4 regions of the Paenibacillus sp. GCM10027630 genome follow, and region 4 is predicted to be linked to each of the others. Evidence: riboswitches for the same ligand, from Rfam matches in the RefSeq annotation. Region 4 holds a riboswitch; each other region holds the start of a gene.
The links. A riboswitch is a leader RNA that binds a small molecule or an ion and turns the genes downstream of it on or off. The one in region 4 is predicted to bind ZMP and ZTP.
Positions count from the first base shown of each region.

Region 1: linked by a shared signal. The riboswitch ahead of ACFQ0C_RS32795 (bifunctional 5,10-methylenetetrahydrofolate dehydrogenase/5,10-methenyltetrahydrofolate cyclohydrolase) and the one ahead of ACFQ0C_RS34890 (DJ-1/PfpI family protein) in region 4 are both predicted to bind ZMP and ZTP.
Region 2: linked by a shared signal. The riboswitch ahead of pabB (aminodeoxychorismate synthase component I) and the one ahead of ACFQ0C_RS34890 (DJ-1/PfpI family protein) in region 4 are both predicted to bind ZMP and ZTP.
Region 3: linked by a shared signal. The riboswitch ahead of rpiB (ribose 5-phosphate isomerase B) and the one ahead of ACFQ0C_RS34890 (DJ-1/PfpI family protein) in region 4 are both predicted to bind ZMP and ZTP.

Region 1 covers NZ_JBHTGY010000085.1:16,237-23,749, forward strand. Annotated here, with positions in the region: gene ACFQ0C_RS32770 (peptidylprolyl isomerase) at 1-569, shown strand, start outside; gene ACFQ0C_RS32775 (class I SAM-dependent methyltransferase) at 766-1,629, shown strand; gene ACFQ0C_RS32780 (RluA family pseudouridine synthase) at 1,633-2,331, shown strand; gene ACFQ0C_RS32785 (ABC transporter permease) at 2,370-3,122, opposite strand; gene ACFQ0C_RS32790 (ABC transporter ATP-binding protein) at 3,125-3,871, opposite strand; gene ACFQ0C_RS32795 (bifunctional 5,10-methylenetetrahydrofolate dehydrogenase/5,10-methenyltetrahydrofolate cyclohydrolase) at 4,001-4,855, opposite strand; ZMP/ZTP riboswitch at 4,915-4,994, opposite strand; gene ACFQ0C_RS32800 (MarR family winged helix-turn-helix transcriptional regulator) at 5,075-5,482, opposite strand; gene ACFQ0C_RS32805 (hypothetical protein) at 5,697-5,864, shown strand; gene gyrA (DNA gyrase subunit A) at 5,872-7,513, opposite strand, start outside.
Region 2 covers NZ_JBHTGY010000040.1:32,216-39,728, reverse strand. Annotated here, with positions in the region: gene metE (5-methyltetrahydropteroyltriglutamate--homocysteine S-methyltransferase) at 1-1,908, shown strand, start outside; gene glyA (serine hydroxymethyltransferase) at 1,948-3,195, shown strand; ZMP/ZTP riboswitch at 3,261-3,339, shown strand; gene pabB (aminodeoxychorismate synthase component I) at 3,529-4,683, shown strand; gene ACFQ0C_RS21625 (NUDIX domain-containing protein) at 4,673-5,161, shown strand; gene ACFQ0C_RS21620 (hypothetical protein) at 5,192-5,371, opposite strand; gene ACFQ0C_RS21615 (ABC transporter substrate-binding protein) at 5,679-7,289, shown strand; gene ACFQ0C_RS21610 (ABC transporter permease) at 7,291-7,513, shown strand, end outside.
Region 3 covers NZ_JBHTGY010000057.1:83,971-91,483, reverse strand. Annotated here, with positions in the region: gene ACFQ0C_RS28190 (AtpZ/AtpI family protein) at 1-9, opposite strand, end outside; gene wecB (non-hydrolyzing UDP-N-acetylglucosamine 2-epimerase) at 185-1,333, opposite strand; gene upp (uracil phosphoribosyltransferase) at 1,392-2,021, opposite strand; gene ACFQ0C_RS28175 (DUF72 domain-containing protein) at 2,101-2,952, opposite strand; gene glyA (serine hydroxymethyltransferase) at 3,048-4,295, opposite strand; gene ACFQ0C_RS28165 (TIGR01440 family protein) at 4,381-5,031, opposite strand; gene rpiB (ribose 5-phosphate isomerase B) at 5,062-5,520, opposite strand; ZMP/ZTP riboswitch at 5,619-5,699, opposite strand; gene ACFQ0C_RS28155 (low molecular weight protein arginine phosphatase) at 5,904-6,476, opposite strand; gene ACFQ0C_RS28150 (manganese efflux pump MntP) at 6,658-7,221, opposite strand; gene ACFQ0C_RS28145 (L-threonylcarbamoyladenylate synthase) at 7,359-7,513, opposite strand, start outside.
Region 4 covers NZ_JBHTGY010000094.1:2,405-9,917, forward strand. Annotated here, with positions in the region: gene ACFQ0C_RS34880 (glycerate kinase family protein) at 1-449, opposite strand, end outside; gene ACFQ0C_RS34885 (CdaR family transcriptional regulator) at 627-1,757, shown strand; ZMP/ZTP riboswitch at 1,867-1,946, shown strand; gene ACFQ0C_RS34890 (DJ-1/PfpI family protein) at 2,040-2,642, shown strand; gene ACFQ0C_RS34895 (DODA-type extradiol aromatic ring-opening family dioxygenase) at 2,718-3,494, opposite strand; gene ACFQ0C_RS34900 (DoxX family protein) at 3,584-3,988, opposite strand; gene ACFQ0C_RS34905 (helix-turn-helix domain-containing protein) at 4,664-5,200, opposite strand; gene ACFQ0C_RS34910 (DUF3995 domain-containing protein) at 5,483-5,905, shown strand; gene ACFQ0C_RS34915 (hypothetical protein) at 6,041-6,211, opposite strand; gene ACFQ0C_RS34920 (glutamine--tRNA ligase/YqeY domain fusion protein) at 6,415-7,513, opposite strand, start outside.

The DNA.
Region 1 (7,513 bases), on a different contig from region 4:
TTCTAGCCAAATTAAACCTGACTGAAGAGGATCTGCGCGATTATCTTGATAATGTGATTGGTTCGCAGAAAGCTTTGGCGGTTCCTGCCAAGGTTATGTACGATAAGGAAGTAAGCAACAACAACACGGACTATATAGCGGCCTCTGTCAGCCACATCCTAATCAATTTCAGAGATGAACAAGGTGCAACACGTCCTGCAGAAGAAGTCGACAAAAAAGTGAAGGAAGTACAGGAAAAGCTCAAGGGCGGTGCTGATTTTGCCGCTGTAGCCAGAGAGTACTCAGAGGATGAGGGCTCCAAGTCAAATGGCGGTTATTACGAAAATGCTGCTGTAAGCGAATGGGTCCCTGAATTTAAGAAGGCAGCGATTGAATTGCCGGTAAAAACGATTAGCGAGCCCGTTAAAACACAATTCGGCTACCATATCATGCGCGTAGAATCACGTGGCTACACTCCTTATGTACAAGCCCCGGACAGCATCAAAAAGAGACTGATCAACTCAAGCTTCCAGCAGTTCTCCACAAATGAGCTGCCAGGACTTATCGAGAGCATTGATCTAACTAAATAATATGGATCTACTAAGAGGCTGGAGGCGACTCCAGTCTTTTTGCATTAAGATTATTGTAAAATACTATCTAGTATAGACAAAAATGAAGTTTCCTTTGCAAATTTGTTTACTCCTTTTTTCTCGATATAAATTCGTGTACAATAGATAGGATTGTCAAGAATGGATTTTCGGAAAATGATAGAAAGAAGGTAACGTCATGTTTGCAGCACACGATTGGAAGGATTACGAGGTTATTGATACTGGCGAAGGAGAAAAGCTGGAGCGCTGGGGTGACATCATATTGCGCAGACCGGATCCACAGATCATTTGGCCGCTAGCCAAAGAGAGCGGATTGTGGAAAAATCCAGATGCCCATTACCATAGGAGCTCCAGCGGCGGCGGAGAATGGGACTATAAGAAGCAAATCCCGGAACGCTGGACCATCGCCTACGATAAATTATCATTTCATATTAAGCCAACCAGCTTCAAGCATACAGGATTATTCCCTGAGCAAGCAGCTAACTGGAAATGGATGATTGATAAAATTCAAGGAGCGGGACGCAAGATCCGTGTCCTGAATCTATTTGCTTATACAGGTGGAGCTTCTGTCGCCTGCGCCTATGCCGGAGCCGAGGTTTGTCATGTGGACGCATCCAAAGGAGTCGTGCAATGGGCCAAGGAGAATGTTCAATTATCCGGTCTGGGAGACCGTCCGGTGAGATTTATTACAGATGATGTATTTAAGTTCGTACAACGAGAGCAGCGCCGGGGAAGCCAGTACGATGCTATCATTATGGACCCTCCCTCTTACGGCCGCGGACCAAACGGAGAAACCTGGAAGCTTGAAACGAACCTGTTTCCATTTGTAGAATCATGTATGCAAATCATGTCGGACCGTCCGTTGTTTTTCCTTATTAACTCGTATACGACCGGCATTTCCGCGACGGTTTTGAAAAACATTTTGGCTTTGTCGCTTGGCAACAAATATGGCGGCAATATAACCTGCGGAGAAATCGGGCTGCCGATTACGGCTTCGAAGCTGATGCTGCCCTGCGGCATCCTGGGCCGCTGGGAGGCGTAGCCAATGGCTCAAGCCGCTCTTCCCTCCATCCCAGTTCTATACGAGGACAATCATGTCATAGTGATCGTCAAACCGGTGAACGTGCCGACACAGGAGGACGATTCCCACGATCCTGATCTTCTTACCATGATCAAGCAGGATCTCAAGCATCGGCATAACAAGCCGGGCAACGTATACTTGGGGCTGGTACACCGGTTAGATCGGCCTGTCGGCGGCGTCATGGTGTTCGCCAAAACCTCGAAGGCCGCATCCCGGCTCTCTGATGCGGTTAGGACACGTACGATCCGCAAGCATTATACAGCGGTCATCAACGGAAAGCCTAAACAGCCATTCGGTACGTTGACCCATTATTTGCTTAAGGATACTAAAACCAATATGGTATCCGCTGTACCTCCCGGCAAACCAGGAGCCAAAGAAGCCATATTGGATTACCGAGTGATAGACCATATGGATGGACTCTCACTCGTCGAGATCGAGCTGCATACCGGCAGATCGCATCAAATCCGTGTCCAATTCGCAACCATTGGCTGTCCCTTGGTCGGAGATCAGCGCTATGGAGCGCATCTAACCAAGCCCGGTCAGCAAATCGCTTTATGGTCAACCGAGCTCAGCTTTGAGCATCCGGTTACAAAAGAGACGCTGAGCTTTACCTCAGCGCCTCCTGCAGCATTTCCTTGGATAATGTGGAACGATCGCTTATAAGCGGTCGTTTTTTTATGTTTCATTGAAAGCCGTTGTATTTATACCGTCGAACGCAGCTGCTCATCGCTCGTAAACCACAGCTTATAGCTGATCATACTGAGGACAATACTTGACAACGCCGCTGCTGCAATAATCGTAAATACAATGAGTACCTGGTAACGCACCGCTTCTACCGGATTGGCTCCTGCTACAATCATCCCCGTCATCATTCCTGGCAGCTGCACAAGACCCATTGTCTTCATTCCATCGATAGTTGGGATCATGCTTGCCTTCACAGAGCGTTTTAACGATTCCTGAATAGCCTGACGCATTGTCGCTCCAAGCGAAAGCAAAGTCTCAATCTGCCCCCTCGACGTTTGGATCTCCCGTTTCATTTGGTTCAAATATAAACCGGATACAACCATAGCGTTGCCAATGATAATGCCGCTCACAGGTATGATATATTGAGGAGTCGGATCAATAATACCCAGTGTCAGCAGCAGTCCCATCGTTAGCCCTTCTGTGATCCCTATAGCCAGAATGATCCGCCATCGGATGCCTGCGACTCCTTTTGCCCGATGGCTTGCATTCCAAGCTGCAATAATAATCATGGCACATAAAATAAGGATTAAAAATGCCGGGTGGTTAGCATTAAAAACAAACTGCAGCAAATACCCTACAAGCAATAATTGAACGGCTGAACGAATCGTCCCTATAATAATATCTTTTTCTAAACCCAGCTTCTGCCACATGGACACAAGAATTGTAATAACGATAAAAACAAGAGTAAAGCCTAACGCAAGATTGGACATAATTAATTAGCTTCCTCCCGCGTAATTTGCAAAAACTGGCGGGCAATTTCAGATTCCGGGCTCGTAAAGAAATCAACGGTATCCTTCTGCTCCAGCAATGTTTGCTCTCCCATGAACCAAACGCGATCGCTTGTTAGTCGCGCTTGCTCCAAATCATGTGTTACCCAAATAATCGTGCTTTCTTCTTTTCTTTGCCATTCCATTAACAGCTCTTGAACCGCTATCTTACTATGCAAATCAAGAGAAGCGGTGATTTCATCCAATAGAAGCACTTCCGGCCTTAGCAGCATGGATCGTACCAAAGCTACCCTTTGCTTCTCACCACCGGAAAGATCGGCTGCTTGTTTATTCCAATCCATGCTGCCAAGTCCTACCTTGCCCATCAGTTCTACTGCCAGTTGATTATCAAACGGCTGGTTATGGATAAAGCTTGCTGCTCGCAAATTATCCTCCACACTACCCGATAGCATAACCGATAGCTGAGCCACATAGCTCACCTTCATTCTCCAAGCATGAGGACGCCATATGCTGGAAAGTCGCCCACGATAGCTTACAGTCCCCGCATCTGCTGTATCCAGCCTGCCCAGGATACGCAGCAGCGTGCTTTTCCCTTGCCCGGAGACTCCTAGCACTGCGATTATTGAAGGCTCCTCAATCCTCGCAGTAATCCCTTGAAACAAGGTTTTCGGTTTTTCTTGGAAAATGGATTTCTGTAAGCAATCCAGCTCTAGAATCGCGATCTCGCTCACGGATTCCCCTCCTATAAAAAAGATCCCTATAAATCATCGAGTTCAATTATACCTCACTTTTTAAAGTTTGGCTTATGAAACAACCTCTCTCGCGATTTAAGGCTGCTCCTCATGCTTTTCAGTATACATCTATACTGTAGGAATATGAGTCCTCTCGGCTGCATCAACGGTATGCTTAAGCAGCATTGCGATAGTTACGGGTCCTACACCTGCCGGTACCGGTGTAATCGCACTTGCATTTCGCAAGCATGCATCATAATCCACATCACCGATATTCCCTTTATTGTAACCGGCATCCATGACTACAGCTCCAGGCTTAATCCAGTCGCCTTGCACAAATTTGGGTCTGCCTACTGCTGCAACAACGATATCCGCTGACTTTACGATCTGATCCAGATGCTGCGTTTTGGAATGGCATACCGTTACCGTTGCATTCCGGTTCAACAGCATTAGGGATACAGGTTTACCGAGAATTGGACTTCTCCCGATAACTACAGCATGCTTGCCTTCGATAGAAATGTTATATGCATCTAATATCGCTACAATAGCTGCCGGTGTGCAGGATGGAAAGGCCCCAATTCCAAAAGCCGTCTGAGCGAAACCCAACGTAGTAACTCCATCTACGTCTTTATCGATGCTTATTGTATCGAAGGCTGCTCTTTCGTCAATAGGGGATGGAACCGGATGCTGCAATAAAATGCCATGGACAAGAGGATCATTATTGAGCTGTTGAATAACCTCCAGCAGTTGTGCCGTAGTGGTATCCTTGGCAAGCTGAATCCGCTTCGATACAATCCCAATCCTCTTGCATGCGTTTCCTTTCATTCTCACATAGGTTTCAGAAGCAGGATCATCCCCTACAATAACTGTCGCCAAGCAGGGGGTAACTCCTTTGTCTGCCAGCCGTTCAATCCTTTTAGTCAATTGTGCCTTGATGGTATCCGCTACTTGAGCTCCGTCTAATATAATGCTTTTTGTTGTCATGTTTTCCCAACCCTTCGTCTCGATTAAGAACAGAAAAAGGCAAGGGATATATGCTCCCTTACCTTTGCCCAGGCGTACGGCTCTGTACCCTATGTGCTCCCTCATGGTTCCCCATGCTCCGCCAGTCACACACAGCTTTCTTCGTTAAAAACAATTGTAACCTAATCTGGAAAAATAGCAACCCTCAAAAAATTTCAGCGACTTTTTGAACTCTCACTATTATGCATTCGCTACCTTGCCGAGAAGATAAACCAACAGCTGTTGATTATGTGAAGATATCCGGCTCAAATAGCTTTGCAGAAACCGTTCACGAATTTGCATTCCGCGCTCGCATTCCGCTCTTCCCTTCTCCGAGACCTGCACCCATACGATACGGCGATCCTTCTCATCTCGCTCCCGTGTAACCAGATTCGCCTTTTCCATCCGATCCAATAGTGTAGTAATCGCAGCAGGGGTTGTTGCTAGAAATTCGATAAAATCTGAAGGCTTCATTCGATCCCGGTTCAAAAGCAATTCTAAGACCGTTAACTGCCCTTCAGTTAAGGACGGCGCGAGCTCCGCATCCATATGGGTATGAAGATCCTTGGACAGCTTCCACCATAGCTTAGCAAATTCTTGGGTTACCACAGATTATCACTCCTGTTTTCAACTCCAAAATTTTTCCTCGTTTGTTATTTTTATTATATCACTACCTTTCTTACGTTTAAAGGTTAATATCATAAATACTTTAAGACATTAATCGATAAATAACAGGAACATTAGACTCGTTTCAACATATAATGCAGCATAGGTATTTGACTAGAGGCGGGGCTTGTCAATTCGTGTAAGGAGTGATTGGGAGATGGAAGATTGGAAACAGCTTATCGGGGAACAGGCATTACAATCAGGCATAATAAACGACCCACAATGGCTCGACCGATTGGACGAATCGATGCCGGTATGGGCCGTATTGAAATTATTTTTGGAATTTATTGAAAAACATGAAGCTCATTACAATAGCTACGATTAATTCAACTCTAATCGCTCTTCAACAAATCGGAAATCAGGTCTGGTTTATTAACGGTAACAACCTGTCTACCTGTTGATTTGCGCTGTTCTATCGGCGTTTTCTCTGAAGAAAATGAGATACGTTCACCACTTTGTAGGAATGCGGTAATCAGCAGCTCCTCTTTGACGATGAAGGCTTTCACAAGCTGATTGCCGTTAGGCTTCACGCGCTTGCCATCTCTGAATTCAAAGGTGACAATTCCCTTGCCTCCACGACCCTGAACAGGGTAATCAAGAACAAGCGAACGTTTCGCGTAGCCGAGGTCGGAAACAACAAGCAGTTCGCCTTCCTCCCCTTTGATCCATTCGGCGCTGATGACTTCATCATCATCCTTCAATTGAATACCACGAACACCGGCAGCCGCCCGTCCCATCGGGTTCACTTCCGTTTCCGCAAAGCGAATGGCCATACCTTGCTTGGATACGAGCATGATATCTTGATCGTTGCTGCTTAGACGTACTTCAAATATTGCATCGTTATCCCCGACCTTGCAACCTACAATGCCAATCGATCGGTTGGTGAAATATTCCTTGAGCTCGGTCCGCTTTACCTGTCCGCGTTTGGTAACAAATACGACCGACCGGCCAGGTTCTTCGAAATCCTTCACCGGGATCACATTGACGATCCGGTCATCTTTGGAAATAGGAATAACATTCACAATGGCTGTGCCGTTTTCCTTCCATTTGTACTCCTGAACCTGATGAACCGGCAGCAGATAAAACTGTCCCTTTTGCGTAAAAATGAGCAGATTCTCCAGAGTATTTACTTCCAGAAGGTAGCGTACATAATCGCCATCCTTGAGACCTGTTTTCTCAATTTCCCCGCCTGATCGAATAAAGGACATCTTGCTTGTCCGCTTAATGTATCCTTCATTGGATAAGGTAACATATACATCTTCAGCGCTTACCATAACCTCAAGGTTAACCTTGAGCTCATCCACCTCATCTTGAATGTCAGATCGGCGGTCTACGCCATATTTATTGCGAATTGCTGTCATCTCATCCTTGATAACCGATAGCAGCTTCTTTTCACTGTTCAAGATGGAGTTCAAAAGTGCTATCGTTTTTTGGACATCCTTAAGCTCCTTCTCGATGGAGTGGATTTCCAAATTGGTCAAACGATACAGCTGCAAGGTCAGAATGGCATCGGCTTGACGCTCTGTAAAGCCGAACATAGCAACCAAGTTATTTTGTGCATCCAACCGGTTTTTAGATGCCTTGATCGCTGCTATAACCTCGTCCAAAATGTTTAATGCCTTGGCCAGCCCTTCCAGCACATGCGCCCGATCCTCAGCCTTGTCCAGGTCATAGCGTGTACGATGCGTCACTACTTCCTTCTGATGTTGAATGTAAGCGTGAATAATATCCTGTATGCCCAGCTGCTTAGGAGTTTTATTAACAATAGCAACCATGTTGAAATTATAAGTAACCTGAAGATCGGTTTTTTTCAACAAATAAGCAAGAATACCTTGTGCATCCGCCTCTTTCTTCAGTTCGACAACGATTCGCAAACCTTGACGTCCGCTTTCGTCCCGTACCAAGGCGATGCCTTCAATTTTCTTCTCAATCCGTATATTTTCCATAGCCGTAACTAGACGTGATTTGACGACT
Region 2 (7,513 bases), on a different contig from region 4:
GTAACACCGTCCATTACCGAGAACAAGCCTCTTACAGCATATCGGGAAGCTAAAGAAAAGCTCGGGATCGAAGGAAAGCCGGTTATCGTCGGACCTTTGACCTTTCTAAAATTATCCAAAGGATACAGTGCATCAGAGACAGATGCTTGGTTGAGTCGACTGCTCCCACTTTATGTACAGATCCTTCAAGAGCTTGCAGAGGAAGGGGTTCAATGGGTACAAATAGATGAGCCAATTCTCGTAACGAAGCTAAGCGATGCTGACATTGAGAGATTAAAAACCATTTATACAACATTTGCGGCATCAGTGCCAACACTGAACATTATGCTGCAAACCTATTTTGAATCCTTAGAGCACTATTCTGACGTGGTTTCACTACCAGTCAAAGGAATCGGACTGGATTTCGTTCATGGCCTCTCAGGTAATTTACAGTTGATTAAAGAACTCGGATTTCCTGCGGACAAGGTTTTAGGTGCCGGAGTGATCGATGGTCGCGGTATCTGGAAGGCGTCCCTTCAGGAGAAACTCGGACTGCTTGAAGAACTCACTGAACTAGTGACGGCCAAAAATCTAATTGTTCAATCATCATGCAGCTTGCTTCATGTTCCGGTAACTACAGAACGGGAGACTAAGCTCACAGCTGAACTAAAAAATGCGCTTGCCTATGCGGATGAAAAGCTTGATGAGCTTGTGCTTATTACGAAAGCAATAGCATCAGGCAGTGAGGGGATCATAGAAGAGCTGGAAAAATGTGATCGTGACTTGCAGGCACTTCAGCAGTCGGAAGAGCGCAATCGCAGCAGTATCCAGCAAGCTGTCGCTTCACTTAGTAATCAGCAGCCGGAACGTTCCCGTCCCTTTGCCGAGCGTTATGCTGCTCAACAATCCAAATGGGAATTGCCGCTTTTTCCTACAACGACCATTGGCAGCTTCCCGCAATCTGCGGAAGTTCGTAAGGCGCGTCAATTGTGGCGCAAGGGCGAGTGGAACAATGAGCAGTATGCTGCGTTCATCCGGGAGCAAATCGATATCTGGATCAAGCTCCAGGAGGAAATCGGATTAGACGTTCTCGTTCATGGGGAATTTGAGCGAACCGATATGGTCGAGTTTTTCGGCGAAAAGCTCGCAGGTTTTGCATTCACACAAAACGGATGGGTGCAATCGTACGGTTCCCGTTGTGTGAAGCCTCCGGTTATATTCGGGGATGTAGCTTTTACAGGGGAAATGACTGTCGAAGAAACCAAGTATGCCCAGTCTCGCACCAATCGTCCTGTTAAAGGCATGCTGACTGGACCGATTACCATTATGAACTGGTCGTTTGTCCGCGATGACATCCCTCGTGAACAAATCGCTTACCAATTGGCCTATGCGCTTAGACAAGAAGTGGAGGCACTTGAGTCGGCAGGCATTGGTATGATTCAGGTGGATGAGCCTGCAGTTCGCGAAGGACTGCCGCTTAAGGAAGAGGAGCAAGCCGGTTATCTGGCATGGGCGGTCAAGGCTTTCCGCATCGCCACCTGTACCGTACAGGAAACAACACAAATTCATACGCATATGTGCTATTGCGAATTTCATGACATGATTGATTCGATCGAAGCGATGGATGCCGATGTCATTTCTATTGAAACATCCCGTAGCCATGGTGAATTGATTCATAGCTTCGAGTTGAATACCTACAAGCTGGGCATCGGCTTAGGCGTATACGATATACACAGTCCACGCGTTCCGAGTGTGGAGGAGATGACGAGCATGATTGAACGCGCCTTGCGTGTGTTGGATCCCAAGCTATTCTGGATTAATCCGGATTGCGGGCTAAAAACACGCGGACTCGAAGAGACTGCTGCTTCTTTACGCAATATGGTGGAAGCGACAAAAATTGCTCGTTCGAAGCATGCTGCTTTAATATAGACCCAAAACTAACCAACCTATTCTAAGGAGAACGTTATTGTGGAGCAATTACGAAAACAAGATCCCAAAATTGTTGAGGCTATGAATCTGGAGATTGGCCGTCAACGCGACAAAATCGAATTGATCGCTTCTGAGAACTTCGTTAGCGAAGCTGTGCTGCAAGCGATGGGAACGGTTCTAACCAATAAATATGCAGAAGGCTACCCAAGTAAACGTTACTATGGTGGTTGCGAATACGTAGATATCGTAGAGGACATCGCGCGTGACCGTGCAAAAGAATTATTTGGTGCTGAGCATGCTAACGTACAGCCCCATTCAGGCGCACAAGCCAACATGGCAGTATATCTTGCAGCGCTGCAGGCTGGTGATACGGTTCTAGGCATGAACCTGGCGCATGGCGGTCACTTGACTCATGGCAGCCCTGTTAATTCTTCTGGAATTTTGTACAACTTTGTTCCTTATGGCGTAAGAGAAAGCGATTCGCATATTGATTATAACGAGGTTCGCAAACTGGCATTCAAGCATAAGCCTCGTATGATCGTGGCTGGTGCCAGTGCATATCCGCGCATCATCGATTTTGAAGCGTTGGCTGCTATCGCCAATGATGTAGGCGCGTTATTCTTTGTAGACATGGCTCATATCGCTGGGCTTGTTGCAGCAGGCTTGCACCCGAATCCAGTGCCACATGCGCATTTTGTAACAACAACTACTCATAAAACGCTTCGCGGTCCTCGCGGCGGTATGATCCTTTGCCGTAAGCCATGGGCAGCTGCGATAGATAAAGCAGTATTTCCTGGTACTCAAGGCGGGCCTTTAATGCATATCATTGCTGCTAAAGCTGTTGCTTTCGGCGAGGCGCTTCAACCGTCCTTTAAAACATATGCTCAAAACGTTGTTAATAATGCAAAAGTCTTGTCTGAAGCACTGCTGGCTGAAGGCGTCGATCTTGTATCAGGAGGCACAGATAACCATCTGATGCTGATTGACCTTCGCAGCCTCCAGATCAGTGGTAAAGATGCTGAACACTTGTTGGATGAAGTAGGGGTAACGGTGAACAAAAATGCAATTCCTTTTGACCCTGCTAAACCGATGATTACAAGTGGAGTTCGAATTGGTACAGCGGCTGCTACTGCCCGTGGAATGGATCAGGAAGCTATGAGAAGCATTGCGAAAATCGTTGCTTTGACATTAAAAAATCCATCAGACGAAGCAGTACATGAAAAAGTAAGAAGCATGGTAAAAGATTTAACAGCACAATTTCCGCTTTATCCGGGCTTAAGCTACTAAATCTGCCAATACTTTTTTCTGGAAGCAAAGCGAGACCTTTAAATAAAATATCCGATTCGGATAAATTTAATATGTGTAACTGGCGTAAACGTGGTGAACCACGAGGGAGCACATAATATATGGCCGTACGCCTGGGCAAAGTATTTGATCTGTGGATCAAATGCTTTTTTTTAATTCTGGGAGGGATGTATACATGGACTATTTCAAAGATTTTTCTTCAGCTGTGAACTGGATTGAGGAAATCGTACCCTTTGGTATTAACCTTGGAGTTTATACAAAACAGACTCCTATAAAGGTTTGTAAGACCAATTGAATAAGAGCGGAGTGTAGCATGTGAAACACGAATCCAACATTATCATTGATTTTAATCAGAAGAGATTGAAATTTGAGAAACCTCTGCAGGTTTGGCAAACTCACAAATTGGAAAACGTTAAGGGGATATTCGAGAAGGTACAGGAAGCTATCGATGGGCAGTTCTATGTGGCTGGTTATGTTTCTTATGAATGCGCGCCCGCTTTCGAGAGAAATCTCAGCATTTGTGAGCCTGCTGCAGAATTTCCTTTAGTGTGGTTCGGTGTCTACGAAAAACCAATAGAAGAAGATATAAATGAGAAGGGGTTGTATTTCGTATCAGATTGGTGTGAAAGCACTAGTCGTGTGGAATATGAAAACAACATTGAAACGATTCATGAGGCGATTGCTCGAGGAGAGACATATCAAGTCAACTATTCGACGCGACTGCATGCTAAACTTACTGGAGATGATTTTGCCTATTACGAAGATTTGCGAGATGTCCAGCAAACTAATTATTCCGCGTATTTAAATGTAGGGCGTTATCGGATCCTGTCTGTTTCACCCGAGCTTTTCTTTCATTGGGATAGGGATGTCATTCGTACAAAGCCTATGAAAGGCACTATTCCCAAATCGGAGAGCAGAAAGGCTTTGTTCGAATCCGAGAAGAACCGGACAGAGAATGTGATGATCGTAGATCTACTTCGAAATGATTTAGGCCGAATTGCTAAGACAGGCACTATAAAGGTTCCGAAGCTGTTTGAAATCGAGGAATATCCTACCCTGTTCCAAATGACCTCAACCGTAGAAGCGAATACAAAAGCTGGGAGCAGCTTATTCGATGTATTTCAGGCTATGTTCCCTTGCGGATCTATAACCGGGGCTCCCAAAATATCTACTATGAAAATCATCTCATCCTTGGAAAAGGAGCCACGACACATCTATTGCGGTGCTATTGGGCTTGCGGTACCAGGTGAAGGCATCACGTTTAACGTAGCAATTCGCACAGTTCTTGTGGATACGCATACGCAGCTGGCGGTCTATGGTGTAGGTGGAGGGGTTATTTGGGACTCAACCGCAGAGGGTGAATATGATGAGATGAGAACGAAATCCAGAGTGTTGACTTATCGTAAGGAGCAGAATGGGAAAGAACATATAAACAACAAAAAACAAGTTGGTGGTAATAATGAATTATGAGTTTCCAGGTGCGTTGCCCGATCAAAATATAATCCTATCAAAGGAACCTCTAGTTGAAGAAGCTAATTGTGTGCTGATATTCGCCTTCTACCGAGGTAAATTGGTACTTGTTCGACATCATTCTCGCGGTTGGGAATTACCTGGAGGGAATAGGGAAGAAGGCGAGTCTATTATACAAACTGTTATCAGGGAGATGTATGAAGAGACTGGAGGAGAACTCGATTCGATTGAAAGAATTGGCCAATATTTAATTTATGAAAAGACCCGTCTTGTATTTGTGAAAAATATATATATATCAAAGGTTCGTATTCTTAGGGAGTTACCGGATGGATTTGAAACCAATGCTGTTATGCTGGTACATACGATTCCGAAGCAGCTTGAGATAATGAATGACCCAACGTTTAGTCCATTTATGAAAGACCATGTATATTTGATTGCCTCTGAATGGATTAAGGATCATCGCTTTACTCATTGCTAAATATTTCGTATGAGAAGTCGAGGTCGTGACTTACTCCAAGCGAAGAATTTTGTTACACAACTCCAACCAACGCTCCCGTACATCAGGCTTCGTATAATCAAGGTAGCAAACGAATGTTTCGAAGTCTTCGGTATTTAAGCTTTGGATAATGGACGCCATGATTTGTTCGTCTTCCAGATGAGACAATAAATGAATCAGCTCATATCTCATTTTCAGCTCCCCTTTTATGTAACTGTGTTTTAAAAAGGTGTCTTTTCCCCTATTTACAAAGGGAAAGACACCTTAATTTTTATTGGTTTAACTCCAATATCTTTGTTTCTAATATTATTTAAAAACCGCGGATTTAATGAATAATAATAAATCTCCCTGGTGAATTAAAAAGTAATTGTTGACAAATTAAATAGTAATAATTACTATTTAAACAGGACCTTTAACGTTTACATGTATCCGAATCATGGACTACATGGTTGGCAGCCTAGTCGCTGCAACGGTACTATTTCATTACAGGAGGAAACAGATGAAAAGAAAATTAGGTTTAACAGCAGTTCTGGCGCTTGCGGTTCTTTCCGCTGGCTGCACAAATGTAACAGCCCCAATAAGGGAGGAGGCAACAAAGGCTGGTTTTTCCGACGAGATCGTGGTGTCAATCAAAGGGGAGCCGGCTAAAGGCTTTGATCCTGCTTTCGACTGGCCGGGAATGGGTGAGGCCTTGTTTCAAAGCAAGTTGGTTATGTTTGATAAAGATATGAACATTGTCAACGACTTGGCTACTAAAAGGACTATAAGTGCTGACGGAAAGAAACTAACGCTCAATCTACGGCAGGATGTCCTATATTCCGATGGTAAGAAGTTTACGGCAGGCGATGTGGTATTTACGTTTGAAAAGGTCAGAGAAACCACCTCATACATAGATCTCTCCAACATAGAGAAGGTAATAGCGGAAGACGACTATACGGTATCCTTCCAATTAAAGAATCCGGATTCTACCTTCGAGTACACATTAACGCGAATTGCAATAATTCCTAAACACGCCTATAACGACAATTATGGACAGCATCCAATAGGCTCTGGGCCCTATAAGTTTGTTGAATGGCAAAAAGGGCAAAAGCTGATTATCGAAGCCAATCCATCTTACTACGGAAAAAAGCCGAATATTAAAAAGGTGACATTTTTGTATTTGGATATGGATGCGAGCTTTGCGGGAGCCAAAAGAGGGGAAATTGACCTGGCACGTGTAAGTATGGATTATATCGGCAAACCCATCCCTGGGTATAGTCAACGAAGTATCGAAACGATGGATATTGTATCAATTAGCATGCCTACTGTAAAAAGAGGTGCCTATGTGATGGATGGAATACCGCTTGGCAATGATGTGACCTCCGATCCAGCGATTAGAAGAGCGATATCCTATGGAATGGATCGGGCGGGTATTGCGGCAATTGCATTAAATGGTGGAGCACGCCCCGTTTATTCCCATAATCCGGGGATGCCATGGGACAATGAGGCGAATAATCTCAAGAATGCCGATGTAGATGCGGCCAAGAAAATTCTTAAGGAGGGCGGATGGGCCGATACAGATCAGGACGGTATTGTCGAGAAAAACGGTAAGAAGGCGGAGTTTACTCTGCTGTATACTCCGGGTGAAGTCGAGAGGCAGGCGGTTGTTTTGGGAGCACAGGAAAGCGCCAAGAAAATCGGCATTAAAATAAATCTGGAAGCCAAAGTTTGGGATGAAATCAGCAATCAAAAGCTACTCTACAAGGAAGCTTATCTCTTCGGCAAAGGAGCGGACAGCCCGTTTGAAATCTATACCAATTTCAGTTCAGATCGAATTACAAAGGGCACAACAAATTCACCAAGCTACAAAAATGAACAGGTCGATGAATATTTGAGAAAAGCAATTCAAACAACCAACCAGAAGGAAGCTATGGAATTATGGAAAAAAGCGCAATGGGATGGTAAATATGGTGTAAATTCATTGGGGGATAGCCCGTTCATTCCTATGGTCGCGTTTCATCATACCTTTTATATCAAAAACGGTGTAGAAATCGGTGATTTCAGGCCTGCTCCGCATCGTGGCGCCTATTGGATAACGGTGGATAACATCAAGGACTGGGTGAAAAAGTAATATGTCAATAGTGCTTAGAAATGAAAGACTTAACCAACACACCAAGGTGTTACATATCATCACATTTTTGTTAAAAAAGATAGTTCGCTTACTCCTGCTTTTTTTTGCTGTTACGGTTATTTGCTTTATCTTAATGAAGTTTTCCCCGATTGATCCGATTGAAGCATATATTGGTGGAGAGCATGCTTCGTTGCCGCAGGAGCAAATAAATAAGTTGCGTGAAT
Region 3 (7,513 bases), on a different contig from region 4:
CTGTTTCATAGACACCCTCCTGATAATCCTCACTTATTGTAACGAAGCAACGCGATGTTTGTCAATTGTGGTTCTCTCCAAACAACTGTGTATGAAAATCTCAAAAAACGCTGTCACATCAACGTTTTTTTCACTTTCAAACCAAACAGTGTAACTGTATGCTATGACGTTTGTCATAGGATTGTCACGGTTGGAACGGATCCGGTCTTGAAGCACCCTTTCCGAAATGGAAAAGGATGGCTTGAACGATACGTTCAGACGCTTTTCCGTCTCCGTACGGGTTCGCCGATTGGCTCATTTTTTCGTACAAGGAGGCGTCGGTTAGCAGCGTGCGAGCACGCTCAAACACATGATCTTCATCCGTCCCTACAAGCTCCAATGTGCCTGCATCAATACCTTCAGGACGCTCCGTTGTTTCCCGAAGCACCAGCACCGGAACCCCAAACGAAGGAGCTTCTTCCTGCAAGCCTCCGGAGTCGGTCAGAATCATATGTGTATGCGGGTACAGATTGTGCAAATCAACAACATCCAGCGGGTCAATCAATTTAATGCGTGGATGTCCATCCAGATATTCGTATGCCGGGCCTTTCACAGCCGGGCTTGGGTGAACAGGATACACGATGGCGATGTCTTCAAACTCATCGGCCAACCGCTTGACTGCACGGAAAACCTGACGGTGCGGTTCGCCCTGAGATTCCCGGCGATGCGCCGTCATCAGAATCAGGCGTTTGCCTTTTGCCCATTCGAGCACAGGATGCGAGTAGTTCTCTCGAACTGTATAAGACAGCAGATCGACAGCCGTATTCCCTGTAATGAAGATGCCCTCTTCAGGCTTATTCTCCCTGCGGAGGTTGTCCGCCGATAAAGCTGTCGGCGAGAAGTGAAGATCGCTCATAACACCTGTCAATTGACGGTTCATTTCTTCGGGATATGGAGACATCTTGTTCCAGGTACGAAGCCCCGCTTCCACATGTCCGATTTTTATTTGCAAAATAAATGCGGCATAGCTGGCGAGAAATGTCGTCGAGGTATCGCCGTGAACCAGAATCAAATCCGGCTTCGCTTCTTTCAATACCGGATTAAGTCCCTGCAGAACGCGAACCGAAACCTCACTTAATGTTTGCCCGTCCTTCATAACATCCAGATCATATTGCGGTTTAATTTCGAAAAATTCGAGCACCGTGTCGAGCAGCTGCCTGTGCTGTGCCGTTACGCAAACGATCGATTCGATCTGATCCGAGTGCTTTTCCAACTCTTTAACAAGCGGAGCCATCTTCGTTGCTTCTGGCCGTGTGCCGAAGATCGTTAAGACTTTAATCTTGTTTGTATTCAAAGTCCCTCTTCCCCCCTACTTCATAATCATTTGAACAGTAAGTTATACGGCACTTTCACTACTTGGTTCCGAACAAGCGGTCTCCCGCGTCACCCAAACCAGGTATGATGTAACCGTGGTCATCCAAATAGTCGTCTATAGCTGCCACATATATATCCACGTCCGGGTGCTCTTTTTGTACCGCTTGAATGCCTTCGGGAGCTGCAATCAAACACATCAGCTTCAGCTGTGTGCAGTTCCTCGCCTTTAACGCAGCAATTGCCGCATTGGCCGAACCGCCAGTGGCGAGCATCGGATCAATAACAATTAATTCCCGCTCCTGTACATCGGTAGGCAGCTTGGCATAATATTCAATAGGCTGCAAGGTTTCCGGATCGCGATACAATCCGATATGCCCTACTTTAGCTGCCGGCACGAGGTTCAATATCCCGTCAACCATGCCAAGACCCGCGCGCAGAATAGGAATTAGTCCGAGCATTCGCCCCGAAATCACCTTGCACTCAGCTGTAGCGACAGGGGTTTTAACCTGCACCTTTTGCAAAGGAATATCTCTTGTAATCTCATATGCCATCAGTGTTGCCACTTCATCAACAAGCTCGCGAAAATCTTTGGTTGTTGTGGCTTCATCCCGTATGTAAGTCAGCTTATGCTGAATAAGCGGGTGGTCACACACATATACTTTTCCCATTATTCATTCCCCTTTACGCCAAATCTTATGTATTATACCACAATTGTCCTTTGTTATCCTAGCAAGTTTCAAAACCGAATTATTCGAATAGTTCCAGCTGGCGCGGGGCAAGCCCTTCGGGATTCATCCCTAGAAGCTTCATGAGCTCCTTGGCATTCTCAGCAGCATCGCCACCCGAGTTATTGTTAAAAATAACGTAGAGCTCTTCGGTCTGCTCACTAAGACGCAGCAGGTTATCTCTCCACTCTGTAAGCTCCTGCTCGTTATATCGATACAAGTACCGTGTTGCTCTCCAATTGGGATTGCCATTCTGATTCCATCCGGCAGCATTCCTGCCATGCATACGAACGATAGTCTGCCTCGGGCTTGTTGGAACAAGCACAGTAGGCACTGATCCAATACCAGCTTGAGGTTCGTCACAAATACTGTGAACCCATTGCTCTCGGTGCATGAAGGCAAGCGTCTTCTCTCTTGTTTCTTCGGTAAACCAGCTTTGATTCCGAAATTCGAGGGCAACCGGATAGTTTTTCATGCGCTCCCTTACACCTCGAAGTATATCCACATTGCTTCGTGAGCAGTCAAACCAGGGTGGATATTGAAACAGCACAGCTTTTAACTTCCCGCTCTCCTTAACTGGACGAATCGACTCACAAAAAGCCTTGTACATCGAATCATCATCAGTGAACGGGTTTTTCCCTCTCAGATGTCCTGTCATACCTTGATAAGCTTTGACAACAAAGGAAAAATCCTGCGCTGTTTCATTCACCCAACGGCTGAATGTCTTCTCCTGCAGCACTGCATAAAAAGAACTATCCACTTCAACTACGGAAAAATGCCTGCTATATACCTTCAATTTATCCTCTGGCTTGACGGCACCCTTCTCATAAAGCCCATCATGATCTCCCCATCCTGCTAAACCGATACATATCATAGTCACACCCTCCTTAGCCGTGTATCCTTCTCTCTCCTGTTCTCTGTAGAAAAAAGCCGACGCATTTGCGCCGGCCCTATTTATTACAACGTCAATTAATAACTCAAACCAGGATACAGCGGGAATTGAGCTGTCAAATCCTTAACCATGCCGCGTACTTTTTCATGTACAGCTTCATCGGATGGATTCTTTAATGTCAACGCGATGATTTTGGCAATGACTTTCATCGCTTCTTGATCCATGCCACGGGAAGTTGCAGCAGGCGTACCAATACGAATGCCGCTTGTAATCATTGGCTTAGCTGGATCAAAAGGAATAGCGTTTTTGTTCACAGTAACGCCTACTTCATCCAACAAATGCTCAGCGTCTTTTCCACTGATGTTCAAGTTGCGAAGGTCAATCAGCATTAAATGGTTGTCAGTACCGCCGGATACCAGATTAATGCCTTCTGCTGTCAATGCCTCGGACAAAGTTTTAGCGTTATTCACAACATTTTGTGCATACGTTTTGAATTCCGGCTGCAAAGCTTCACCGAAGGAAACCGCTTTGGCTGCAATAACATGCATCAAAGGACCGCCTTGAGTACCCGGGAACACAGCTTTATCAATAGCAGCTGCCCACGGCTTGCGGCACAGAATCATACCGCCGCGAGGACCGCGAAGCGTTTTGTGTGTAGTTGTTGTTACAAAATGTGCGTATGGAACCGGGTTCGGGTGCAAGCCTGCTGCAACAAGACCGGCAATATGGGCCATATCAACAAACAACAAGGCGCCTACATCATTAGCGATGGAAGCCAAAGCTTCAAAATCGATAGTACGAGGGTATGCGCTCGCGCCTGCCACGATCATACGAGGCTTATGCTTGAATGCCAATTTGCGAACTTCATTATAATCGATATGAGCATCGCTTTCTCTAACGCCATATGCAACAAAGTTATACAAGATACCGGATGCATTCACTGGGCTTCCGTGGGTTAAGTGACCGCCATGCGCAAGGTTCATACCTAGAACCGTATCGCCAGGCTGCAAAGCTGCCAGATATACCGCCATGTTCGCTTGCGCGCCTGAATGGGGCTGTACGTTCGCGTGCTCAGCACCGAACAATTCTTTGGCACGGTCACGAGCAATATCTTCAACGATATCAACATGCTCACAACCGCCATAGTAACGCTTGCCTGGGTAGCCTTCGGCATATTTATTAGTTAACACCGTACCCATTGCTTGTAACACAGCTTCACTCACGAAGTTTTCGGAAGCGATTAATTCAATTTTGTCCCGTTGACGACCAATCTCCAAATTCATAGCCTCAACGATTTTAGGATCTTGCTTACGTAATTGTTCCACAATAAATTCCTCCTTAGGATGTAAACTTGATTATATTTGAATTGTATAAGTACGTTACTCGGATCCAGATACTCAACTGTAAGAGTCAACTGCAAGTATCGATATTCGTAGCACTACCCGAATGGGCCTTCGAATCTTCAGCAACCGCTGTGTAGACAGCTCGAGCCCCACCGATTAGTTTCGGTCTTGTATAAGCCATCTGTACAGCAGCATGGCCAATCATACGGATGGAAGGACGTACCGGAACGGCTACAGGCTTCAGATGCATACCTATCAGAGTCCCACCGATATCCACTCCTGCATGCGCCTGTATCGATTCCACCACGCAAGCCTGTTGAAGGTTTTTATAGGCATAGGATGCCATTGATCCCCCTGCCCGTGGTACCGGAACAACAGATACCTGCTCCAAGCGGTACTCTCGCATTGCTTCCCGCTCCACAACCAATGCCCGATTCAGATGCTCACAGCATTGAAAAGCGGGGTAAAACCCAAACTCGGCTCGCACGGCCTCGACAGCGGCGAACAGGTGCGAAGCCACCTCTTCCGTGCCGGAGGTGCCAATATGCTGACCCAACACCTCACTTGTGCTTGTCCCAATAACAACAAGCTGCCCCGCTTCAAGCTTTCCGACGTGAGCTAGCTCACGCAGTACTTGCTCGGCCAAAGGTCGGATTTGGCTCAAATCCAATCCAATTGCCTGATCCATAGTGCTGGCTGATTGATCTGTCTGGCTCATTGACTCCACCTCTTTCATCGGGCTGCCCGATTACGGATGAATCGCGTATTTATCTTCCAACGCTTTTACCTTGCCAATGCGGTTACGGTGACGCTCTCCATTAGAGAACTCCGTTTCCAGCCATATTTTCACGATTTCCTGTGCAACGCCGGGTCCAACCACACGTTCCCCCATGGCCAACACATTCGTATCGTTATGCTCTCTGGTCGCTTTTGCGGAGAATAAATCATGTACCAACGCACAGCGGATACCCGGAACTTTATTGGCAGCAATCGTCATCCCGATGCCGGTTCCGCAAATAAGAAATCCTTTGTCTGCTGCACCGGATACAACCTGATCGCATACAGCGATCGCATAGTCCGGATAATCAACGGAATCTGTACAATTACAGCCAAGATCCGACACTTGATGACCCAATGACTCAATAAATCCAATCAACTCATCTTTTAAACGAACTCCTGCGTGATCTGCTCCAATTGCAATTTTCAAAGCGATTCGCCTCCTGATTGTTGTTGATTTCATTATAACCGAAATCTGTCGGAAAAACGAAAAAAGAGCATACTGCGTGCTATGTACAGCACAACAATGCTCTTTGCCCAGGCGACCGGCCGTATGTCCCGATGCTCCACTGTGGTTAATCCCACTCGTCGCCAGTTACATCGGGTCCCTCTATATAAGCTATATCATAGCGGAAATAACTTTCTCTGTAAAGCCCAAAAATATTCGTGAAACGACCGGTAAATACGCCGAAACTCATCCCGTCACGTTGTTACATACTAACCCCCACGGAGCCTGCAACTAACCTTTCGCAGCCCGGAAAGATCGATGAAATCATGAAATAATGCACATCGCCGTTCACCTTAAACAAGAAGTTAGCTTAACTTACGAATCAGCTTGACCAAACAGCCCTCTATCTCTTCGGCACACTGCCGATACAGCATCACCGAGCCGCCAAAAGGGTCCGCAATATCATAATCGGGAAGCCCACGCTCCAACAGCTGTAACCTTGCACGCTCTTCCTCAGTCACTGGCTGAGACAATGCCCGCTTCACTTCAAGCTCTGCAACCAGACTCTCCAGCTCGACCAGCCGGTCTGCCGCTTCCGAGTCATCTACGAATTCTTTTAACGTGTAAATTTTATCGACGAACTGAGGAAACCGCTGAATAGCATGCTGCTTATGACCGGATGTCATTGTAAGCACCACATCGGCCCAATCGAGCAGCGCTCCCTTTAAGGAGGAAGAGGTCAACGATTCGTTAAAGCCTTTTTCCTTCAAAATGGCTGCCGCATTCCCGGATACGGGTGACCCATCATAGGCCGCCACTCCCGCCGAACGGACCTCTATATGCTGCAAACCGTGTTCTTCCAACATTCGGCGCAGTATTCCTTCCGCCATCGGACTACGGCAGGTGTTGCCGGTACAAACGAACAAAATTCGATTCATCGGAAATCCCTGCCTTCTTCATCAAGATGGGCTGCAATGAGCCTCACCCTTATTGTACCTCAAATGAATTGTTTTATGGAATCCTCAGCAATTTTTATGTGAGATCTTCTTAGACTGCTTGTTCAAGAGTGATGCAGATTGAGGCGGCAGTTCGTAGTCAAAATGCAATTTTGAACGGCCCCTATAGCAGAAAGTTGATTCCAAATGCCAGCAGGATCACACCACCCAGAGCCTCGCCATATTCACCTACCCAATGTCCTACCTTGCGGCCCAACATCAATCCGAATATCGACATTAACCCGCCAACCGCACCAAACAATATTACGGTCAAAATCATATCCCCTGCAAACATGCCGAGAGATACTCCTACGGAAAACGAGTCAACGCTAACGCTGAGAGCAAATAAAACCATTCCCCATGTCGTCTTGTGATCTATGGAGATTGCATGTTCACCTTTTAAAGAGCTGTACACCATATGTACACCAAGAAGCACAAGAAGAATACCGCCGGCCTTCGTAGCTACTCCTCCCAGAAGCAAACCTACATAGCCCCCAGTAAGCATACCCGCCAAAGGCATGACCATATGAAACAACGCAATCAGGAGGCTAAGCTTTATGATATGCAGCTTGCGTATTCCCCTCATCCCGATCCCAATTCCGAGTGATAGCGCGTCCAGCCCCAAGGCGACAGCCATTATCAACAGAGTAATCAGTTGGCCTATTATCAACGGCGATGCCCACTCCATCTTCCCCTCTACCCCCTGTCCCATTCCTAATCAACATATGCGGACAAGGAGGTAAACATACCTGAGATGGCGTTCGGAAAATGAGTGCATGCAGAACACAAGCCAATTATAACGGCTTTTCTTTGGCAAAAGTCAGCTTATACATGAATGACACGATCACCGGCTGCTTTGCGAAGCCGGTTCATAATAGCGGCCCCGAGCCCTGTTTCGGGGCATGCTTCGGCAACGATGAAGCCAACGCCAGCTTCATCGAAACCACGCAGCGCGGCGTACAACTCGTGCGCCACGCTTT
Region 4 (7,513 bases):
AGCGCTTGCAGCATGCCAGCGCCGCCATCGTTGGTGGCGCTGCCGCCCAGCGCCAATATGAATTCGCGGCAGCCGGCGTCCAGCGCCTGCTTGATCAACTCGCCCGTGCCGTAGGTGGTCGCGATGAGCGGGTTGCGCTGCTCGGGGGTGATGAGATAGAGGCCGGATGCACTGGCCATCTCTATTACCGCCACGCGCTGCTCCTGCCCTATCAGGCCGTAGGCTGCTTCAACGGGCAAACCGATCGGGCCGGTTACGACGGCCTCTACTTTCCTGCCGCCTGCGGCATGGATGAGGCTGTCCATCGTGCCCTCTCCGCCATCGGCAACTGGCACTTTCACGGTATCTGCCTGCGGGAGATACCGCTTAATGCCCTGCTCAATAGCCGCTGCGGCATCGGCTGCACTAATGCTGCCTTTAAAAGAATCGGGAGCGATAATAATTTTCAATCGGAACGCCGCCTTCCTCTATTTTTTATCAGCAGCCCAGCTGAAATTCGCTGTAACTGCGCTTTCCATATACCGCTATTATATAGGAGGACAAATCAGAATGAATTGGTTATAATAAACAAAAATAAAGTGATGCCGATACATATTTTTATATTTAATAAACAATGAAAGATAGAGGTGATAAGAACGCTTACCAAAGATATAGCCGAGAGCATTGTGCGGGAGACGATGCATCGTTTGCACCGCAATATCAATATGATGGACATCGAGGGGAAAATAATTGCTTCCGGTGACAGCAAGCGACTGGGGGAGCGGCACGAAGGCGCGCTGGAAGCGATTCGTACGGGCAAACCTCTTGTTATTGATGAAGCGAACCGGGGACATTGGAAAGGAAGTCTGTGCGGGATTAATGTCCCCATCGTGTTTCGGGAGCAGATTGTTGGAGCTATCGGCATTACAGGACAGCCTGAGGAAGTTTCCGAATTCGGTGAAATCGTTAAGATGACAACGGAGCTGATGCTCAATCAGAGAATTTTGACGTCCCAGCAAGAATGGCGGAACCGCGCAAAAGAGGCCATATTGCAAGAGCTGGTTAAGATGGATTCGGATTTTGATAGAGTCGATGGTCATTTGCAGATGTTGGACCTTCGATTAAAGCCTTCTTATTATGCCTGTATTCTGGAAACGTATCAGGACATGGCTTATAACGAACAGCTTGTTAGAAAAATAGAGGAAATTGCCGGCGAGGGGCAGGCTTTGGCAAGCGTAGGCGGCGTTCACCAAATCATCCTTCTCCTGTACGGGATTACCGAGAAGAAAGCGGCGGATAAAAGGGAGCGGCTGAAGGAGATGCTGAATTCTTCGGGAATCTCATTTCGCATAGGGTATTCTCTGCCGACGAGGGATCGCACTGAAATTCCTGCTGCTTTTCGGGAAGCTGAATTTGCGTTGCAATTTGGGGAGGGCAAGAACGAGATGATGTCTTACGCTGGTTTCGAGCCTCGCGCAATTGTTATGCAGTCGGATGCGGGCAGTAAACACAGATTTGTGGAAAGGCTACTTGGAGAGCTGCCGGAGCCTCTCATTGAGACACTTGATGTATTTTTTAATTGCAGCATGAGCATCCAGGAAGCCGCGCAGTCACTTTATGTACACAGGAATACGATGATCTACCGGCTTAAGCGGATTAAGGAGCTTACGGGCTGTGACCCGCAAGTGTTCAAGGATGCAGCGGCGCTGCAGATGGCTATATGGATTGACTGGGAACGTAAGCATAAACAGAAGCAAAAAACGAATCGAGCTGAATGAATTTACAGATGCAGTGGGGCTCTGATTTGTTATTAATAATGTTTTTAATAAGGCAGCATAAAATAATATTGAAAAAACTGGGAAATTCATATAAAATCTTTCTAACAACTAAACGGTGGGTTACTGGCGTAAACGTGGATAACCACGAGGGAGCACACCGATAATCGGCCGTACGCCTGGGCAAAGTATTTGATCAATGATCAAGTGCTTTTTTTTGTTCTAGAGGTAGTTCAAATTTTTGAGCGCGCACTTTTATAAAAAACGAGAGGTCAGGTGTTCGTAATGAAAATGGCGTTTGTACTATTTGATCGGATGACAACATTGGATTTTAGTGGTTTTTTCGAAGCAATTACGTGGTTGAAGATGCTGAATGCAATGGATGATGTGTCGTGGCATCTCTGTTCTACAACCGAAGAAGTTAAGGACGATCGTGGCATGACAATAAAAATAAATCATGTGCAACCCGATCTATCTGCTTATGACTTGTTGTTTATCCCGGGAGGAATGGCCACGAGACAATTACAATTTGATAAGGATTTCGTAGCTTGGCTGCAAACAGCTCAGAATGTAAAATATAAAATTTCCGTTTGTACGGGAGCGCTGCTTTTGGGTGCGGCTGGGTTTCTAAAAGGAAAAAGAGCTACAACGAATCCATCAGCCTATGAGCTATTAGTACCGTATTGTTCTGAGGTGGTAAAGCAAAGAGTGGTGAGGGATGGAAATATTTTTACCGGTGGGGGAGTATCGGCGTCAATTGACTTAGGGCTGTATGTAATTGAATCTTTAACGAATACTGAAATAGCTAAGAAGGTACAGCAAAATATGGATTACCCTTATTATGAGACAGGCAGGTTGAATAACCTTGATAATCAGAAGGCTAACTAGTACTAGTATCGCAAGCGAAGACGGCCCCGTTAAGAGCACAAAAGACTACCGCCTTCATGGCGGTAGTCTAAGACATCAGAATTTCAATATCATATTGCTGAGCGATCTGTATTGGTAGCTTTGATGTATCAACTCAGGCTTCCGGTGTTTGTCTCCGGCACCCATGGCCAGGAATAGAGGCAGGAAATGCTCTTGATCCGGGGTAGCATCTTGGGCATGGGGAGCAAGTCGTTCATAGTCGAAGAGCGAGGCTGTATCCCAGCTTTGTATGTGCTGAATCATCCAATCATCGAATTCTTTGGCCCAGTCGTCAACGCGGTCCGGCTCGCGCAAATCCAGTTTACGGAAGTTGTGAACCGTGGCTCCACTTCCAATAATGACGATATTACGCTGTTCAGCGAGCACTGCTAATGCTTGGCCGATGCCGTACTGTTGAGCGGGCGGCAAATATGGATTCACTGATAATGTGATTACCGGAATGTCTGCTTCAGGGAACAAATGCTTCAGTATAACCCAAGCCCCATGATCCAAGCCTCGTGTAGTATCGTACTGTGAAGCAATTCCAGCGGATTCAAGCAGTGCGTGAACTTCCTCAGCAATTGCCTTCGAGCCGGCAGCCGGGTATTTCACTCGGAATAAGGCATCCGGGAAACCGCCGAAATCGTAGATCGTTTCATACGTTGAATCCGTATAGGTTAGCGATTGCTCTCTTTTCTCCCAGTGGGCACTGAACAAAATAACGGCCTCAGGCTTGCCGAGCTGTTCTCCCAACCGACGAATGTCTTGGGTGTAAGGGATGTCTTGAAGAGCGAGCATAGGTGATCCGTGGCCGATAAAATAAGATGCTCCCATTATTGTTGCCTCCTCACATGATATCGATTAAATCGATTCATACTAATCAATTCCAGTCAACTTCAATAGTACAAGTGGCCGTAGCTGTCTTACGCCTTCCGTGTAGACAAAATACGGTCGATCCCCCAACCCTTCGCAGGGTCAACGGTAAGGCTAAGCGCTGCCAGCATGTAGGCAAGCTCCAATTCAAAGCCAGCAGCCTGGCCGTTGCCCAAAAGTCCCATTGGAAGCTTCACGATGATGATAGCGCCCAGCATTAGTAGAACATACGCGATCGATATATAGCGAGTAGCGAAGCCTACGAGTAACGCGGCACCGCCAATTAACTCTAAATAAGCGACAATATAAGCAAAAAATCCCGGCAAGCCGATGCTGCTGAACCATTCTGCTGTATTGCCTAATCCCATTTGGAATTTAGCAATCCCATGACCAATAAACATAACACCTAATAGGATACGTACAATTGTATAAATAATACTGCTTCCTGAGCTCATTATTTTCTCCTCCATATAACTTTAAAATAGTAAGTTGATTACTTTAAATAAAATTTATCACAATGTTAGTATCGGTGTCAACATAAATATATGTAAAATATAATTAATATTTGTATTACTAATATTAATGGTGGTGGGGCAACTGGGCTGCAGCTGGGCTGCAGCTGCGATGAGCCCTGAAGAAATTTTGTGCGGAAGGTGCGGAACTACGAGTTCCGTTATTCCATGAACTGCCTCTAATCTAAGGTGATAGCGGAATTCGGAATTCCGTTATACTGGACGAATAGGAGCGCTATAAACAAAAACAGAGTGATAACGGAATTAATTCTTCCGTTATCACTCTGTTTTTTGGGCTTTCCTGGTATTAGAGGAAGAATTACTTCCTCTAGCTTTTCCAACAAGCGCGGACCCCAAAGCACGCGCCATGGCGTTGCATGGTGTCGGTAGAACCCTGCGGCTTCACTTACATGAAAGCTGTACTGGCGGGTGTGTAGAAGCATTTGCTGGTGATCTCCACTCAATTCTCGACTCGATGCCACAAGGTGCTTTTTTATAATACCAGACTTTATAAGTTTTCAGCGGAGCTGAACAAGTCTGATATTGCAAGAAAAGCTACAACTTAGACACGAATGTATCTTCCTCGAAAGGGCTTCGATCAGAAGCTTTTCTTATAGTTCAGCCTTTTCGGCTCTCATTATAGCTGGCGATCAATATTACGGCCGTTTCCTTACCTATATTGGTTACTTGGTGGGGAACGAAGGATTGCCAGGAGAAGGTATCGCCCTCTTCAAGGATATATTCATCCTCCCCTTGCTTTGCGAGAAGCTTTCCTTTTAGAACCAGATGGCATTCAACTCCCTCATGGACGCTTAATTCCAAGCTAGGAGGAAGACCCGGGGGCACCTCGATCAGCAGCATTCGAAGTCCGCCTTCTTCGCTGAGATGCTCTACTTTTAATTGGTCCTTGTACATGCTAAAGGTTCTTTCTTCCTTGCGTGTTACCTTCATTCGCTCCTCTTGCTTTAACAGGAGGAAGGCAAGAGGAACCTGCAATACTCCGGCAATTGAATCCAGGGTGGCTAAGGAAGGCGAGGTTTTATTATTTTCGACCAGACTCATAAACCCTTGTGACAGGCCGGTAGCTTCGCATAATTGCCCAATGGTAATGCCCTTCTTCTTACGGATCGTTCTTATTGTTGCACCGATTTCCATTATTCCAGCTCCATTTGTTTGAAAAATGTATCGTAGTTGCTTCCATCTTAGCGAAACCGCGGCAGGAAATCCAGAGCATGCTTTTTTTACACGCCAGAATTTATATGTTTCGGGGCTGCCCGCAAAGTATCTGAATCAACCTCGAAGCAAGACCCCACTTTGTGGGGATATTTTGTATCCACCCGTCACCTAAATGTGCTTTAATAATTATAATATACAAATGGAAACGTCAGAGATACTGGTACAGGGTAGCCAATCAAGGTTTTGTCGGAGGGACGGCTTATGATTATGATTGCAGTTTTGGCAGGTTCAGGTGTACTGCTGCTGCTTGCTCTGATCCACTTCTACTGGGCGGCAGGAGGCAAGTGGGGAGCGAAGGGAGTGCTACCGGTCAGGGAAGGGGAAACCGAGCCGTTGTTCCAGCCGCGGCCAGCAGGAACGACTGCCGTCGCCGTCATTCTCTTTGCGATCTCAATCATGCTTCTGGCTCAAGGCGGTTTGATGCCGGGCTTTGGTCCCAATGTAGTCACAAGCTGGAGCTGCACGATTTGCGCGGCGGCATTTCTGCTGAGGGCTATCGGTGACTTCCGTTACCTAGGTTTTTTTAAACGTGTAAAAAGCACGCGGTTCTCCGCTATGGATACAAAGCTCTACAGCCCGCTTTGCTTGCTGCTGGCGGTGCTGCTGTACTTGGCGTCCCTGTAGGGGCGCTCATGATTAAGAAGGCCGCTCCAAATAGAGGGCCTTCTTTTTTACGCTCTAAGCTGCAAAAAGGGCATACGAGTTATTGCCGGGTCAATCGGTAATAGCAATGCCAGCCATGCCGTTATGTAGCCAGAACTATATCCGAATGCCGCATTCCTTAACCAAAGTTGGCCAATGCAGGACGAACTTATCTTTCCACTTGTCTTCCGGCAGTTCATTAATCCAATTCGAGATCTGATCGAGCCCCATGTCCTGCAGTTTATGCATGACCAGCTCTTTTTCACAAAGTTCCTCTGTAGCTAGCACGAACAATCCCTCCAATATGAAAATATTCTCAACAAAACATTATATGCAGATTCAGAGGGAAATGTGCCATCCTGCGTAATAATTTTATCCTGATCGATGTATCAGCTCTAATTCATAGTCATATCGAAAAAAGACAGCAGCTCCCAAAGAAGGGAAACGGCTGTCTTTTCTCTTTGCTGAATAAAGCTGTTGCAGTGTAGATATTAGATTTCGAACGAGCTTTTCAAAGATACAACACGATTGTAAACGTGTTTATTAGCAGATGTGTATTTTGGATCGACATTAAAATAGCCATGGCGGAAAAATTGCAGCTTATCATGAGGCTTAGCATCCTTCATATTAGGCTCCACATAGCCGCTGATAACTTCCAGGGAGTTAGGGTTAATCCGGTCGAGGAACGAATCTCCTTCTTCCTTAGCGTCATCCATAATGAGCGGTTCATATAGACGGAATTCAGCAGGGATTGCCTGCGTAGCTTCCACCCAATGGATCGTTCCTTTGACCTTGCGTCCGGTAAAGCCGCTGCCGCTCTTTGTTTCCGGATCATAGGTACAATGAAGCTCTATTACATTGCCTTCCGCATCCTTGATGAAGTCATTGCACTTGATGAAATAAGCATTCTTCAAGCGGACTTCGTTGCCGGGGAACAACCTAAAGTATTTGTTCGGCGGGTTCTCCATAAAGTCATCCTGCTCAATATAAATTTCACGTGAGAACGAAATTTGGCGGTTGCCCATTTCCGGATTCTCTGGATTAATCTCGGCATCCAATTGCTCGACCTGACCTTCCGGATAATTCGTAATGACAACCTTCAGTGGGCGCAGCACAGCCATAGTCCGCGGCGCTTTCAGCTTCAAGTCCTCGCGGATAAAATGCTCCAGCATTCTCTCATCAACAATGCTGTTGCTGCGAGTAACTCCAGCCTCGCGAACGAAAGTACGGATCGATTCAGGAGTGAAGCCTTTGCGGCGCAAGCCGGAGATGGTCGGCATCCGAGGATCATCCCAGCCGTCTACGATATTCTCATCCACGAGCTGCTTCAGAAATCGTTTGCTCATGACCGTATTGGTAATGTTAAGCCGTGCAAACTCGTATTGCTTCGGCTGGTTAGACATTTCGCATTCTTCGATGACCCAATCGTAAAAAGGACGTTGGTCCTCAAACTCCAACGAACAGAGGGAGTGGGTAACTCCTTCGATCGCGTCCTCAAGTGGGTGGGCAAATGTGTACATCGGGTAAATACACCATTTATCACCGGTATTATGATGGTGGGTATGGGAAATACGGTAAAGCGCAGGATCA